DNA from 3 places in the Pseudomonas sp. SYWMCR5 genome. Region 3 is predicted to be linked to each of the others. Evidence: predicted binding sites of a transcription regulator. Region 3 holds the regulator's gene; each other region holds the start of a gene.
What was found. The regulator FliA, encoded in region 3, starts transcription of late flagellar genes. The targets are predictions, from matches to a motif close to CTAAAGTTTNNNNNNNNNNNGCCGNTAA.
Positions count from the first base shown of each region.

Region 1: AC2CGW_RS03955 (methyl-accepting chemotaxis protein) is a predicted target of FliA. The motif match lies at 3,539-3,566, and genes of this name have one in related genera.
Region 2: AC2CGW_RS14295 (flagellar protein MotY) is a predicted target of FliA. The motif match lies at 3,744-3,771, and genes of this name have one in related genera.

Region 1 covers NZ_JBXUNH010000001.1:835,545-841,054, reverse strand. The annotation lists gene gpgD (N-acetylglucosaminyl phosphatidylglycerol deacetylase) at 1-254, opposite strand, end outside; gene gpgS (N-acetylglucosaminyl phosphatidylglycerol synthase) at 247-1,368, opposite strand; gene AC2CGW_RS03955 (methyl-accepting chemotaxis protein) at 1,539-3,413, opposite strand; gene AC2CGW_RS03950 (helicase HerA-like domain-containing protein) at 3,584-5,059, shown strand; gene AC2CGW_RS03945 (inorganic phosphate transporter) at 5,118-5,510, opposite strand, start outside.
Region 2 covers NZ_JBXUNH010000004.1:360,069-365,578, forward strand. The annotation lists gene grxD (Grx4 family monothiol glutaredoxin) at 1-89, shown strand, start outside; gene bfr (bacterioferritin) at 161-634, opposite strand; gene AC2CGW_RS14275 (bacterioferritin-associated ferredoxin) at 837-1,058, opposite strand; gene AC2CGW_RS14280 (peroxiredoxin) at 1,273-1,875, shown strand; gene rnt (ribonuclease T) at 1,960-2,634, opposite strand; gene pyrC (dihydroorotase) at 2,631-3,677, opposite strand; gene AC2CGW_RS14295 (flagellar protein MotY) at 3,808-4,800, shown strand; gene AC2CGW_RS14300 (argininosuccinate synthase) at 4,929-5,510, shown strand, end outside.
Region 3 covers NZ_JBXUNH010000001.1:259,275-264,784, forward strand. The annotation lists gene AC2CGW_RS01125 (chemotaxis protein CheA) at 1-1,248, opposite strand, end outside; gene AC2CGW_RS01130 (protein phosphatase CheZ) at 1,261-2,049, opposite strand; gene AC2CGW_RS01135 (chemotaxis response regulator CheY) at 2,068-2,442, opposite strand; gene fliA (RNA polymerase sigma factor FliA) at 2,547-3,287, opposite strand; gene fleN (flagellar synthesis regulator FleN) at 3,284-4,117, opposite strand; gene flhF (flagellar biosynthesis GTPase FlhF) at 4,193-5,503, opposite strand.

The DNA.
Region 1 (5,510 bases), 580 kb from region 3:
TCGTCGGCGTGGTAGAAACCGTGCAGTGCCAGCTCGTCGCCGCGCGCCAGGCGCCTATCGAGGAGACGGCAGAAGTCCGGAGAGCGGGCCAATGCGTTGCGGTGGTGGAAGTCCGGGACCACCAGCCAGGTCATGGGCACGTCGCCCATTGCATCGACGGCTTCGACGAAGGGACGGTAGTCGGGCCAGGTTTCGGGCGCCACATCGTGCAGCACCAGCATCAGGCTACGCGAATCGGCGGGCGCTTCACGCATGGGCGCGTACCTGTGGCGACAGGCCAAGCACGGCCTGGTAGTGCAGCAACAGGCCATCGACCACGCTATCCCATGAGTAATGCTGCTCCACATGGCGACGGGCCTGGGCGCCTAGGGGGCGCACGCCGGCTTCGAAGATTTCGCGCACTGCCCCGGCCATTGCCTGGCTGTCGTTGGCCTGGCACAGGCGCCCGCACTGGTCGTTGACAATTTCGCCGAAAGCCCCGGCGCGCACGGCGACCACCGGTGTGGCGCTGGCCATGGCCTCGAGTATCACCAGGCCAAAGGTTTCCTGGTCACCGGCGTGCAGCAACAGGTCGGCACTGGCGAGCAGGCGGGCCACTTCATCGGCGGGGCAGAAGTGGTCGATCACGCTGACATTGTCCGGCACGTTGGCGGGCATGTTCGAGCCGACCAGCAACAGGTGGTAATGGCGACCCAGGTGGCCCATGCACTCGAGCAGCACTGGCAGGTTCTTCTCCCGCGAGCCGCGACCGGCGAAGACGAGCAGACGAGTGGTATCGGGAAGGCCGAGCTGGGCGCGCAGGTGCGGATCGCGCCTGTCGGGGTGGAAGGTATTCAGGTCGACTCCCAGGGGCTGTACATGCACATCGCGCACACCAAGACGGCGCAGTTTGTCGGCCATTACCTGGCTCGGCGCCAGTACCCGGTCGAAATTGCCGTAGAGCTTGCTGACATAGGCTTCGACATTGGGGGTGAACCAGTTGCCCATGCGGTTGCTGACCAGCAATGGCAGGTCGGAGTGATAGAAGCCGATCACCGGCACGTCCAGCTTGCGTCCTGCCTCAAGGGCGGCCCAGGCGGTGAGGTAGGGATCGCCAACCTCGATCAGGTCAGGCTTGAGATCGCGCAGCACGTTGCACCAGGGCGTCAGGCGTACCGGAAAACGGTAGCCCTTGCCGAACGGCAAGGGCGGGGCTGGCACCTGGTAGATGCCATTGGCATCACGGGCGCTGGGGCCGGGGATCAGAAGACTGTGGCGTACGCCGGGCATGGCGTCGAGGCGATGGTGTTTGGCATCAAGATAGGTCCGTACACCGCCGCTAGCCGGGGCGTAGAACATGGTGATGTCAGCGATGTGCACGATCAGCATCCCTCCGGGATCGTCTTCGGGTCTGTCATCCGGCGGTAACAGACCGACGGTGACGCGCCTAAAGGTTGACCTTTATGAAGGATAGTTTGTTCGATCGGGATTGGGCGGCGGGACGTCCCGCTGCGGGGGCGGGCAGTTCGGGACGAACCACCGCTCCCGCAGGGCTGCATTCAGATACGGAAACTGCCCACCAGTTGCTTGAGGCGCGCGGCCTGCTGTTCCAGGTCGGAGCAGGCGCGCAGGGTGGCCTGCAGGTTTTCCACGCCTTCCTGGTTAAGGGTGTTTATTTCGTTGATGTCCATGTTGATCGATTCCACCACCGAGGTCTGTTCCTCGGTGGCGGTGGCCACCGACTGGTTCATGCCGTCGATCTCGCCAATGCGCTGGGTCACACTGCCCAGGCGCTCGCCGGCCTGGTTGGCGATCTGTACGCCGTCCTGGCTGTGGCGTTGACTCTGGTCCATGGTCTCGACCGAGGTGCGGGCGCCGACCTGCAACTCCTCGATCATCCCCTGGACCTGCTGCGCCGATTCCTGGGTACGGTGGGCGAGGTTGCGCACCTCGTCGGCCACCACCGCGAAGCCGCGGCCCGCCTCACCGGCACGGGCGGCCTCGATGGCCGCGTTCAGCGCCAGCAGGTTGGTCTGCTGGGAGATGCTGGTGATGACCTCGAGGATCTGGCCGATGTTGACGGTCTTGTCGTTGAGGGCCTCGATATGCGCGCTGGAACTGACGATCAGTGCCGACAGGCGGTTCATCGCCTGGATATTGTGCTCGACCACTTGCTGCCCCTCTTCGGCGAGCAATCGCGCGGAGCTGGCATGTTGCGAGGCTTGTGCGGCATTGCCGGCGATTTCCTGGGCCGCGGCGCCCAGCTCGTTGATGGCCGCCGCGACGCTGTTGGTGCGGTTGGCCTGCTCGTCGGAGTTGAGCATCGAGGAGTTGGAGGCGCTGACCACCCGCAGCGCCACTTCGTTGACCTGCTCGGTGGCCGAGGAGACTTCGCGAATCGAGCTGTGCACCCGTTCGACGAAGCGGTTGAATGCGCTGCCGAGCACACCGAACTCGTCATGGTTGTGGATGTTCAGGCGCTTGGTCAGGTCGCCTTCGCCTTCGGCGATGTCTTCCATGGCGCGGGTCATGGTGTGCAGCGGTTGCATCAGTATGCGGATCAGCAGGCCGAGCAGGGCGATGATGATCACCACCGCCACCAGCGTGGCAATCACCGCCGAGTTGCGGAAGGTGCTGAGCATGCTGAAGGCCTTGTCCTTGTCCACCGACAGGCCGATGTACCAGTTGGCCGAAGGCAGGCCCTTGATGGGGGTGAAGGTGAGCAGGCGCGCCTTGCCGTCGACCTGCACTTCGGTCAGCTCGCGAGACAGTTTCGGGGTGTTCTGCGGGAAGGCCTCCGACAGCGATTTCATCACCAGGGCATTGTCCGGGTGCACCAGGATCTTGCCCTGGTCGTTGACCAGGAACGCGTAACCCATGCCGCCGAAGTTCAGCGAGTCGATGATCTGTACCAGGCCGTCCAGCGCCAGGTCGCCGCCGACCACGCCGACATCGCTGGAGACCTTGTCGAGGATGCCGATGACCATCTTGTTGGTGGTCATGTCGATGTAGGGTTCGGTGAGAAGGGGACCGCTGGCGGCCATCCCGTCCTTGTACCAGGGGCGTACGCGCGGGTCGTAGCCGTCGGGCATCTTGCTGTCGGGGCGCACGCTGAAGCCGCCGTCGACCTTGCCCAGGTAGACCGTGAGGAAGCTGGAGATCAGCGCCTGTTGGCCCATCAGGGTTTCGGCATCGGCCGGATGCTGGGCGATATTCTGCGCAAGGTTTTCCACCAGCCGGATCCGCCCTTCGAACAGGTTGCGGATCGTGGTGGAAGTGGACTGGCCCATTTCTGCCAGGTAACTCTCCAGATTGGCGCGAATGGCATTACGCTGGAGATAGTCGTTGTACAAGGTGAACAGCGCGAAGGCCAGTATCACGATCAGAGAGGCCGCCAAGAGAATCTTGTGGCTGAAACGAAGGCTTTTGTTCATGACGTCGTCGGGTCCGCTAAGGTTTTATCGGGTCGCTCGCACGAAGCACAGCAGAAAACAGTGCAACAATCCGGTTGGAGCCTTGGTCGGTTGTTTCCTGTATTTCGGGGCAATATCGCCTCTGCATATCGGCCGCTTTTAGGCAAAGCTTGAGAAGAGGATGAAATAAGATGTCGGATTCTTCGCAAATCGTTGTAGGTGCCGGTCTAGACGGCTTGCCGGTCGGTCAAGCCATGCGCTTGGCCAACCGCCATGGACTGGTCGCCGGAGCGACCGGCACCGGCAAGACCGTGACCCTGCAGCGTCTGGCCGAGGTGTTCAGCGACGCGGGGGTGGCGGTGTTCGCCGCAGACGTGAAAGGAGACCTGTGTGGCCTGGGGGCGGCGGGTTCGCCCCAGGGCAAGGTGGCAGAACGCATTGCCGGGATGCCGTGGCTCGCCCACCAGCCCAAGGCCTATCCGGTGAGCCTGTGGGATATCGCCGGGCAGAGTGGTCATCCGTTGCGCACTACCCTCAGCGAAATGGGCCCGCTGCTGCTGGGCAACCTGCTTGAACTGACCGACAGCCAGCAGGCGGCGCTCTATGCGGCGTTCAAGGTTGCCGACCGCGAGGGCCTGTTGCTGCTCGACCTGAAAGACCTCAAGGCGTTGCTTGGGCATCTGAAGGACAACCCGCAGTTGCTGGGCGAGGACAGCGCACTGATGACCACCGGTTCGACCCAGGCCTTGCAGCGACGCCTGGCAACGCTGGAGCAGCAGGGGGCCGATGCGTTGTTCGGTGAGCCGGCGCTGCAACTGGAAGATCTGCTGCGGGTCGATGGCGATGGTCGCGGGCGTATCCACCTGCTTGACGCCAGCCGCCTGGTGCATGAGGCGCCGAAGGTCTATGCGACCTTCCTCCTGTGGCTGCTGGCCGAGCTGTTCGAGCAACTGCCGGAGCGCGGCGACGCCGACAAGCCGGTGCTGGCGCTGTTTTTCGACGAAGCGCACCTGCTGTTCAACGGCACTCCCAAAGCCCTGCAGGATCGTCTGGAGCAGGTGGTGAGGCTTATCCGTTCGAAGGGGGTGGGGGTGTACTTCGTTACCCAGTCCCCGGGCGACCTGCCCGATGCCGTACTGGCGCAGCTGGGCTTGCGCATCCAGCACGGGCTGCGGGCCTTCACCGCCAAGGAGCAGAAGTCGCTCAGGGCCGTGGCTGACGGCTTTCGTCCCAATCCTGCGTTCGACACCCTGGCGGTGCTCACCGAGTTGGGGATCGGCGAGGCGTTGGTGGGCACCTTGCAGGACAAGGGGACGCCAGAGATCGTCCAGCGCGTGCTGGTGGCACCGCCGCAATCGCGGATCGGCCCGCTGACCACGGCGGAGCGCAGTGCACTGATCTCGGCATCGCCCCTGGCGGGGCGCTATGACAAACCCATCGACCGTGAGTCTGCCTACGAGCTGCTGACCCGGCGCAAGGGCGAGCCGGTGGAGCCGGTGCCTCAGCCCAAGGTTGAGACGGACAGTCTGGCTGACAAGGCGGGAGAGTTCTTGCAGAGCGCGGCAGGGCAGGCGATCAAGTCGGCGGTACGCCAGGCCGCCAACCAGCTGGGCAGGCAACTGGTGCGGGGCTTGATGGGGTCGTTGCTGGGGGGCAAGAAGCGCTGAGTTTTCCCAAGGCATGAAAAAGGCGCCGTCGCGGGCGCCTTCTTCAATGCTGCAGGTGTCAGCCGATTGCTTTGGAGGCAAGCCAGAACAGGCCGGCCGCCAAGCCCATCGAGGCTGGCAGGGTCAGCACCCAGGCCAGCAGGATGGTCTTCACCGTGCCGCCTTGCAGGCCGCTCTTGTTGGCGACCATGGTACCGGCAACACCCGACGACAGTACGTGGGTGGTCGAGACCGGCAGGCTGAACACGTTGGCCATGCCGATCGCGCAAGCCGCGGTGATCTGTGCCGACATGCCCTGGGCGTAGGTCATGCCTTGCTTGCCGATCTTCTCGCCGACAGTCAGTACCACACGCTTCCAACCGACCATCGTGCCCAGGCCCAAGGCCAGGGCGACGGCGACGATCACCCAGAACGGGGCGTATTCGGTGGTTGCAGTCAGGTCCTTGCGCAG
Region 2 (5,510 bases), on a different contig from region 3:
GCGACATCATGCTGGAGATGTTCGAGAAGGGTGAGCTGCAGACCCTGATCAAGGAAGCAGCCGCCAAGGCCAAGGCTTCCGAGGCCTGATCCAGGTTTACCGCCGGCATGAAAAAGCCCCGCCTAGGCGGGGCTTTTTCATGGGTGCTATCCAGGGAGGCTTATTCTTCGCCCATCTGCGACTGCAGGTAGTTCTCGATGCCGATCTTGTCGATCAGGCCCAGCTGGGTTTCCAGCCAGTCGATGTGCTCTTCCTCGGACTCGAGGATGTCTTCGAGCAATTCGCGGGAGCCGAAGTCGCCGACCGTTTCGCAGTGCGCGATGGCGGCTTTCAGGTCAACCAGGCCTTTCTGCTCGATCTTCAGGTCGCACTCGAGCATTTCCTTGGTGTGCTCGCCGATCAGCAGCTTGCCCAGGTCCTGGACGTTGGGGATGCCTTCGAGGAAGAGAATACGCTTGATCAGCTTGTCAGCGTGCTTCATCTCGTCGATGGATTCCTTGTACTCGTGCTTGCCGAGCTTGTTCAGGCCCCAATCTTCGTACATGCGTGCGTGCAGGAAGTACTGGTTGATCGCGACCAGCTCGTTTCCGAGGATCTTGTTGAGATGCTGGATGACGCTTACGTCGCCTTTCATGATCGGGTTCCTGCCCTGTAGAAGTGTGCCAATGCAGGAAGTTTGAGCCCGACAACTTCGCGTGTCAAACCTAAGTTCTTGAATAATAAGTGAAAATTAATAGGAATAAGAATGTTTGTGAACCGCGTTCGAAGGCTAACTTATTGAATTACAGGCATAAAAAAACCGGACACGAGGTCCGGTTCTTCAAAATCGGGGTGTTTCAGGCGGCGTTAAATTCTACCGGATAAGGCAGGGCGGCCGTTTGACTGAGCTGAAGGTCTGTCAATGTTTCACGGACCACCTGCTTGGCGAGGCACGCACACTTGCCGCACTGGCTGGCGACGTTGGTGGCGGCACGGACTTCCTTGTAGCTGCAGCATCCTTCGTAGATCGCATCACGGATCTGTCCATCGGTTACGCCGACGCAGAGACATACATACATAAGGTCAGACCATCGCTGGTTGAGTCGATGGGGTGGAGCTTAATGGTAATGAGAATGCTTGTCAAAGCACTTGAAGAAAGCTTCATCTTCCCGCGACCGGTGGTTCGATTCGGCCTGTCACGATAAGCCGTGTATGATGGTCGGCCTTTGTTGGATGCCGGGCGTGCCAGCCTCGCCCGGGCAACGGTTTTTCACCATCATCAGGAGATAACGAATGAGCGTGCTCGTTGGTAAACAAGCCCCGGACTTCACCGTTCCAGCCGTGCTGGGCAACGGCGAGATCGTCGACAGCTTCAACCTGGCTTCGGCCATCAAGGGCAAGTACGGCCTGGTGTTCTTCTACCCACTGGACTTCACCTTCGTCTGCCCGTCCGAGCTGATCGCCCTGGACAACCGCATTCCTGACTTCGAAGCCCGTGGCGTGGAAGTGATCGGCGTGTCGATCGACTCGCACTTCACCCACAACGCCTGGCGTAACACCCCGGTCAACAACGGCGGTATCGGTCAGGTCAAGTACACCCTGGCGGCCGACATCACCCACGAAATCTGCAAGGCCTACGACGTCGAGTCCGAAGGCGGCGTAGCCTTCCGTGGTGCCTTCCTGATCGACAAGAACGGCGTTGTTCGTTCGCAGATCGTCAACGACCTGCCACTGGGCCGTAACATGGACGAGCTGCTGCGTCTGGTTGACGCCCTGCAATTCCACGAAGAGCACGGCGAAGTCTGCCCGGCCAACTGGAAGAAAGGCGACAAGGGTATGAACGCTTCGCCGGAAGGTGTTGCGGCCTACCTGAGCGAGAACGCTGGCAAGCTGTAATCGCCACGCGTAAAAAAACCGGCCCATGTGGCCGGTTTTTTTGTGTCTGGCATCCTGGAGCGCTGCGCGCCCCAGGATTTCGACTCAGTCGTTGAAGTCGCGCCAGCCGCCCATCTCTTTCCAGCGGTTGACGATCCCGCAGAACAGCTCGGCGGTCTTCTCGGTGTCGTAACGTGCCGAATGCGCCTCGCGCCCATCGAAGTCGATATCGGCACTCTGGCAGGCCCGCGCCAGTACGGTCTGACCATAGGCCAGCCCCGCCAGCGTCGCGGTGTCGAAGCTGGAGAACGGGTGGAAGGGGTTGCGCTTGAGATCGTTGCGCGCCACCGCGGCGTTGAGGAAGCCCAAGTCGAAGCTGCTGTTATGGCCGACCAGGATCGCCCGCTTGCAGCCATTGGCCTTGAGCGCTTTGCGCACGCCGCGGAAGATATCGGTGAGCGCGCTTTCTTCGCTCACGGCCATGCGCAGCGGGTGGTCCAGCTTGATGCCGGTGAATTCCAGCGCCGCCGCTTCGATATTCGCGCCTTCGAAAGGCTCGACACGGTAGAAGTAGGTGTGTTCCGGGAACAGGAAGCCCTTCTCGTCCATGCCGATGGTGACGGCGGCGATTTCCAGCAGCGCGTCGGTGGCGCTGTTGAAGCCGCCGGTCTCGACGTCCACGACCACCGGCAGGTAGCCACGGAAGCGCTCGGCCATCGGGTGGCGCGAGCTGCTGCCTACCTGACCGTCCTGGTCGTCATCGTAAAGGTCTTCGCTCACGCGTTGTCCTCCAACAGGCGCCAGCGCAGCGTTTCGCCAGCGCGCAGCGGAACCACGGTGGTGTCGCCGAACGGCAGGCTCGCCGGGGCGGTCCAGTCCTCGCGCACCAGGGTGATGGTGTCGGTGTTTGCCGGCAGGCCGTAGAACGCCGGGCCATGCAGGCTGGCGAAACCTTCCAGCTTGTCCAGGGCGTTACGCTGTTCGAAGGCTTCGGCGTACAGCTCGATCGCCGCGTAGGCGGTGTAGCAGCCTGCGCAGCCGCAGGCAGCTTCCTTGGCGTGCTTGGCGTGTGGCGCCGAGTCGGTGCCGAGGAAGAACTTCGGATTGCCACTGGTGGCCGCGTCCAGCAATGCCAGCTGGTGGGTGTTGCGCTTGAGGATCGGCAGGCAATAGAAGTGTGGGCGAATACCGCCGACCAGCATGTGGTTGCGGTTGTACAGCAGGTGCTGGGCGGTGATGGTTGCACCGACGTGGGCTGGCGCCTCGGTGACGAACTGCGCGGCATCGCTGGTGGTGATGTGCTCGAACACCACCTTGAGTGTCGGGAAGCGTTCGACCAGGCGACGCATGTGCTCGTCGATGAAACGCTTTTCGCGGTCGAACACGTCGATCTCCGAGCGCGTCACTTCACCGTGGACCAGCAGCGGCAGGCCAGTCTCGGCCAGTGCCTCGATCGCCGGGAAAATGTTGTCGATGCTGGTCACGCCCGAGTCGGAGTTGGTCGTGGCACCGGCCGGATAAAGCTTGGCGGCATAGACGATGCCGCTGGCCTTGGCTGCGCGGATGTCCTCGGGGCTGGTACGGTCGGTCAGGTACAGCACCATCAGCGGCTCGAAGCGACTGCCGGCCGGACGGGCGGCGAGGATGCGCTGGCGGTAGGCGTCGGCTTCAGTGGCGTTGCGTACCGGTGGAACCAGGTTGGGCATGATGATGGCGCGGGCGAAGGTGCGCGCCACGTCGCCGACGGTATGTTGCAGCACAGCACCATCGCGCAGATGGATGTGCCAGTCGTCGGGACGCAGGAGGGTCAGGCGATCGGACATTGGGGTTTCCAGGCGGTTCGAACTCAGGCGTCAATGCTACCGGAAAACCCAGTGGGCAGCACGGCTATCAAGTTTTCCGACGAGCGTCCGATAGCCTGCAGGTAAGCCGTCAGAATCTGTGGAGCCGCCCGTGCGCCAGCGTTACCTACTCCTGTTCAGCCTGTGTGCCAGCCTGCCGGCTGGGGCACTCACCTTCCAGACCCGCATGGAGAACATCGCCTGGAAGGTCGAGGGCGATCAGTTCGAGTGTCGGCTGATCCAGCCGATCGACGGCTTCGGCAGCGGTGAGTTCGTGCGTCGTGCAGGCGAGCAGCCAGTCTTCCAGCTGCGCTCGGACAGCAATGCGTTGGGCGCAGGTTCCGCAACGCTGCTGGCCGCCGCTGCCCCATGGCAGCCCGGGCGTGGCGACATCAACCTGGGTGCGGTGCGCATGAGCCGCAATGGCGTGCTGTTCAGCTCTTCGCAGGGCCAGGCCAGCCGGCTGATCAATGGTCTGCTGGACGGTCGCAGTACGGTGGTGCGCAACTATGCCGGCGAGGGCGGGCGGCCGATGGAGGTGCATGTACTGCCGGTGAGTTTCGCCAAGGCCTATAGCGATTACCAAGTGTGTGCCGCGAAACTGCTGCCGATGAACTATGACCAGATTCGCCAGACCCAGGTGCCGTTCCCCGGCACCGGTTTCGATCTGGACAGTGCGGCCCGTGCGCGTCTGGACGTGATCCTCGACTACCTGAAGGCCGATCCTACGGTCAATCACATCGAACTCGACGGCCATTCCGACAACAGCGGTAATCGCCTGACCAACCGCGATGCCTCGCGGCGTCGTGCGTTGGCGGTGGCTGAGTACCTCAAGGCCCATGGCGTGCCGGACGAGCAGATCACCGTGCGCTTCCACGGTGAGCGCTATCCCTTGGCCAAGAACAACACGGCTGCCAACCGGGCGCGCAACCGTCGGGTGAACATCCAGCTCGACCGCGTCACGCCGGTCGAGAAGCCCGTGGAGAAACCTCACGACGCGGCGCCCACCGCCCCGGCCCAGCCTGCAGCACACGCGCCTGCGGCGCCGGTGCCGACGACTCAGGCTCCGCCCCCGGCATTGCCAGCGGGCGCGAAGAAAGCCTGAGTGCGGCGACGGGTCGCGCTCACGACATTTCCTGTCGCTTTGTCATCACAAGCTGTCGCCCCACTGTAAATTCTTCACCGAGGTCGGTAGAATCGGCGGCTTTCCGTACAACCCCGTGGAGTGATGGCATGGCGGACGTAAAAAAGGTCGTATTGGCGTATTCCGGCGGCCTTGATACTTCGGTGATTCTCAAGTGGCTGCAAGACACCTACAACTGCGAAGTGGTGACCTTCACCGCTGACCTGGGCCAGGGCGAAGAGGTCGAGCCGGCCCGTGCCAAGGCGCAGGCAATGGGCGTCAAGGAAATCTACATCGACGATCTGCGCGAAGAGTTCGTGCGAGACTTCGTCTTCCCGATGTTCCGCGCCAACACCGTGTATGAAGGTGAGTACCTGCTGGGTACTTCCATCGCTCGTCCGCTGATCGCCAAGCGCCTGATCGAAATCGCCAACGAAACCGGCGCCGATGCCATTTCCCATGGTGCCACCGGCAAAGGTAACGACCAGGTCCGCTTCGAGCTCGGCGCCTACGCGCTCAAGCCAGGGGTCAAGGTCATCGCACCATGGCGCGAGTGGGACCTGCTGTCCCGCGAGAAGCTGATGGACTACGCCGAGAAGCACGGTATCCCGATCGAGCGCCACGGCAAGAAGAAGTCGCCCTACTCGATGGACGCCAACCTGCTGCACATCTCCTATGAAGGTGGTGTCCTG
Region 3 (5,510 bases):
GGTCTTCATGACCGCGGTCTGCAGGTCGGCGGTGACCACGTCCAGGTTGGACACGGCCTTGGACATGGCCTCGTCGCCGCTGTTCAGGCCCAGGCGCACCAGGCGGTTACGCACCAGCACCAGCTCGCCGACCATGTTCATGATTTCATCCAGGCGCGCGGTATCGACCCGCACCGTGGTTTCCGCCTCGCTGGCGCCGTGCTTGTCGGCAGCCGGGGCTGCAGCGCGTGCAGGGGCCGCAGCGGCGGCAGGCTTGGCGGCTGGCGCGGGTGCAGGCGCCGGTTTGGCGACGGGCTTGCTTTCAGCCTTGGCAGCAGGTGCGGCCGCCACGGCAACGGCAGGCGCTTCAGCCGCAACGGCATCGCCACTGAACTTGCCCTTGCCATGCAGTTGGTCCAGCAGGGCCTCGAACTCGTTGTCGGTGATATGGTCGCCGACAGGTTCGGCCGCCGGTGCAGTGGCAGTGCTGGCGGTGGCTTCGACGCTCGGCAGTGCATCGGCGGCAAAAGCGCCCTTGCCATGCAACTGGTCGAGCAGCGCCTCGAACTCTTCGTCGGTGATCTCGTCACCGGCCGGCGCCGCGACTGCAGCCTCCGGCTCGCTCGCCGCGACTTCCGGCGAGAACTGACCCTTGCCATGCAACTGGTCGAGCAGCGATTCGAACTCGGCGTCGGTGATCTCGTCAGCGCTGCCGGAAACGGCTTCGCCCTGCGACTGCTCGGCCGCCTCGGCCTGGGCCTTGACCGCGTCGAGGGAATCGAGCAGTTGTTCGAATTCGGTATCGGTGATGTCCGCCTCGGCAGCCGGTGCCTCGACGACGGCCGCGGCCACGGCAACCGGTGCCACGGCATCGGCGCTGGCCGGTTCGGCCAGGCGCGACAGCGCGGCGAGCAGCTCTGGCGTGGCCGGGGTGATGTCGCTGCGCTCGCGAACCTGGCCAAACATGCTGTTGACCGTATCCAGCGCTTCGAGCACCACATCCATCAGTTCGGCATCGACCCTGCGCTCTCCCTTGCGCAGGATGTCGAAGACGTTCTCGGCAATGTGGCAGCACTCCACCAACTCATTGAGCTGAAGGAAGCCGGCGCCCCCTTTTACAGTGTGAAAACCGCGAAAGATCGCATTGAGCAGGTCCGCATCGTCAGGTCGGCTTTCCAGCTCGACCAGTTGCTCGGACAGTTGCTCGAGGATTTCGCCGGCTTCTACCAGGAAATCCTGAAGGATTTCTTCATCGGCGCCGAAGCTCATTAAACGTGCTCCCTAAAAACCCAGGCTGGACAGCAGATCATCGACATCGTCCTGACCGGACACGACGTCTTCACGCTTATCGGCATGAATCTGCGGACCTTCACCCCGAGTTGGATGTTTTTCTTCATCTTTTTCAGCACGCAATTGATCGTGGTCATGTTCGATACCGGCAAAGCGGTCGACTTGACTGGCCATCAACACGAGCTTGAGCAGATTGCTTTCGACTTCGGTGACCAGTGCGGTCACCCGCTTGATCACCTGCCCGGTCAGGTCCTGATAGTCCTGAGCCAGGAGAATATCGTTGAGGTGGCCGGCCACCTTGCGGTTACCTTCGGCGCTGTGCGTCAGGAAACTGTCGACGCGCTTGACCAGCTCACGAAACTCCGGCGCCGCCACCTCGCGACGCATGAAGCGCTGCCAGTCGACGGACAAGGTCTGGGCCTCGCTCGCCAGGTCGTTGAGCACCGGCGTGCTCTGCTCGACCAGGTCCATGGTGCGATTGGCCGCGTTCTCGGTCAGCCGGACCACGTAGGACAGCCGTTCGGTGGCGTCGGTGATCTGCGACACTTCCTCGGCCTGCGGCATGCGCGGATCGATCTGGAAACTGACGATGGCGCTGTGCAGCTCGCGGGTGAGCTTGCCGACCTCCTGGTAAAGGCCACGGTCACGGGTCTGGTTGAGCTGGTGGATCAGCTGCACCGCCTCGCCGAACTGGCCGCGCTCCAGGCTTTGCACCAGCTGCTCGGCGTGCTTCTTCAGGGTCGACTCGAACTCCCCCAGAGAATCGTTTCTTGATTCCATAGCGCCCCCAGACATGGCTCAGCCGTTGACGCGTTCGAAGATCTTCTCGATCTTTTCTTTGAGTACCTGCGCGGTGAAAGGCTTGACCACGTAGCCGTTGACGCCGGCCTGGGCCGCTTCGATGATCTGGTCGCGCTTGGCCTCGGCGGTCACCATCAGCACCGGCATGCCCTTGAGACGGTCGTGGGCACGTACCTTGCGCAGCAGGTCGATACCGGACATGCCGGGCATGTTCCAGTCGGTCACCAGGAAGTCGTAATGACCGCTTTCGAGCATCGGCAGGGCCGTGGTGCCATCGTCGGCCTCGTCGGTGTTGGTGAAGCCCAGATCACGCAACAGGTTCTTGATGATCCGCCGCATCGTCGAGAAGTCGTCAACGATGAGGATTTTCATATCTTTGTTCAATTAGACCTCCAAGCAGTCTTAAACGCGCTCGTCTGGCAAGCGCGCGCTCAATCAATTCGGCACCACGGAAAACGACTGCATCGAACCCGGGTTCACCGTGCCCGCCATTCACCCAACCGACTGCGCAGACGCGCTGCGCACTGGCTGTGCAACTGGCTGACACGCGACTCGCTGACCCCCAGCACTTCCCCGATTTCCTTGAGGTTCAACTCTTCGTCGTAGTACAGCGCCAGGACCAGGCGCTCGCGCTCCGGCAGGTTGGCGATCGCGTCGGTCAGTGCGGCCTGGAAGCGTTCGTCTTCCAGATCCCGCCACGGCTCGATCTGGCCGCTGGCACCGTCCTCGTGCAGCCCTTCGTGTTCGCCGTCCTGCAGCAGGTCGTCGAAACTGAACAGGCGGCTGCCCAAGGTATCGTTCAGAATCCCGTAATAATCGTCGAGACTCAATTGGAGTTCGGCAGCAACCTCGTGATCTTTAGCGTCACGACCGGTTCTTGCTTCGACGGCGCGAATCGCGTCACTGACCATGCGCGTGTTGCGGTGCACCGAACGCGGCGCCCAATCGCCCTTGCGCACCTCGTCGAGCATGGCGCCACGGATGCGGATGCCGGCATAGGTCTCGAAGCTCGCGCCTTTGCTGGCGTCGTACTTGTTGGCCACTTCCAGCAGGCCGATCATGCCGGCCTGGATCAGGTCCTCGACCTGCACGTTGGCCGGCAGGCGCGCCAACAGGTGGTAGGCGATGCGCTTGACCAGCGGGGCATAGCGCTCGACCAGCTCGTACTGGGCGTCTTTGGACGCCTTGCTGTACATCTTGAATCCGCTCGCGTTCATAGCACCGGCCCCGCACTGGTAGGCTGCACCAGGCGCTCGACGAAGAACTCCAGGTGCCCACGCGGGTTGGCCGGCAGCGGCCAGCTGTCGACCTTCTGCGCAATGGCCTTGAAGGCCAGGGCGCACTTGGAGCGCGGGAAGGCCTCGTACACTGCGCGCTGCTTCTGCACCGCCTTGCGCACGCACTCGTCGTAGGGCACGGCGCCGACGTACTGCAGGGCCACGTCGAGGAAGCGGTCAGTGACCTTGGTCAGCTTGGCGAACAGGTTGCGCCCTTCCTGCGGGCTCTGCGCCATGTTGGCCAGGACGCGGAAGCGATTCATGCCGTAATCGCGGTTGAGCAACTTGATCAGGGCGTAGGCATCGGTGATCGAGGTAGGCTCGTCGCACACCACCAGCAGCACCTCCTGCGCGGCGCGGACAAAACTGACCACCGAGTCACCGATACCCGCAGCGGTGTCGATCACCAATACGTCGAGGTTGTCGCCGATCTCGCTGAACGCCTGGATCAGCCCGGCATGCTGGGCCGGCGCCAGGTGCACCATGCTCTGGGTGCCCGAAGCCGCCGGCACGATGCGTACGCCGCCCGGCCCCTGCAGCAGCACGTCGCGCAGCTCGCAGCGTCCTTCGATGACGTCGGCCAGGGTACGTTTGGGGGTCAGCCCCAGCAGCACGTCGACGTTGGCCAGACCCAGGTCGGCGTCCAGCAGCATGACCCGGCGGCCGAGTTCGGCCAGCGCCAGGGACAGGTTCACTGAAACGTTGGTCTTGCCGACGCCACCTTTGCCACCGGTGACGGCGATCACCTGTACGGGATGCATGCTACCCATGTCTGTTCTTTACCTTGTCTCGCGTGGGACCCGCCCACTTGAAGGGCCGCTGTCGACCCCCTGCGCCGTTCATCTTCAACCCGCGCGCTTATCGGGATTGTGGTAGAGATCAGCGAACATGTCGGCCATGGCCTCTTCGCTGGGCTCTTCCTGCAACTGCACGCTGACCGCACGGCTCACCAACTGGTGCTTGCGCGGCAACTGCAGGTCGTCCGGAATGCGCGGACCATCGGTGAGATAGGCCACGGGCAGTTCGTGACTGATGGCCAGGCTCAGCACTTCGCCGAGGCTGCCCGTTTCATCGAGCTTGGTCAGGATGCAACCGGCCAGGCCACAGCGCTTGTAGCTGTGATAGGCGGCGGTCAGCACCTGCTTCTGGCTGGTGGTGGCCAGTACCAGGTAGTTCTTGGCGGCGATGCCGCGGCTGGCGAGCGACTCGAGCTGCATGCGCAGGGCCGGATCGCTGGCCTGAAGGCCCGCGGTGTCGATCAGCACCACGCGCTTGCGCAGCAGTGGTTCCAGGGCCTGGGCCAGCGACTGGCCCGGATCGACATAGGTCACCGGCACATTGAGGATGCGCCCGAGGGTCTTGAGCTGCTCCTGGGCACCGATGCGATAGCTGTCCATGCTCACCAGCGCCAGGTGCTGCGAGCCGTACTTGAGCACGTAGCGTGCCGCAAGCTTGGCCAGGGTGGTGGTCTTGCCCATGCCGGCCGGGCCGACCATGGCGATGACCCCGCCCTCCTCGATCGGCTCGACCTCAGGCACCTCGATCAGGCGCGCCAGGTGCGCCAGGACCATGCGCCAGGCCTGGCGCGGGTCTTCGATTTCACCGGCCAGGTCGAGCAGTTCACGGGCGATCGGGCCAGACAGGCCCAGGCGCTGCAAGCGACGCCAGAGGTTGGCCTGCTGCGGCTTGCTGCCCTGCAACTGGCCCCAGGCAAGCGAGCCGAGCTGCACTTCGAGCAGCTCGCGCAGGCCCGAAAGCTCCGAACGCATGGCATCGAATACGCGCTTGTCCACCGCCGGAGCTGCCGGGGCCGGCGCAGGCACCGGCGCTTCCACATGCGGCTCGACCAGTGGCTCGGACGCGGTCAGCGACAGGCCGGCAAACAGTTGCCGGTTGCCGAGCTCGGCGTCACCACGCCCGTCCAGCTCGGCCTGGGCGGTGGCGATGCGCGAATGGGTCTTGCGCAGCTCGTCCTCGAGCTCGACATTCGGCACGCGTGGGGCCAGGGCGGACAGCTTGTAGTCCAGCGCGGCCGTCAGTTCGACACCGCCGGCGATACGCCGGTTGCCGATGATCGCGGCATCGGCGCCAAGCTCATCACGGACCAGTTTCATGGCCTGACGCATATCGGCGGCGAAAAAACGCTTAACTTGCATAACCCAC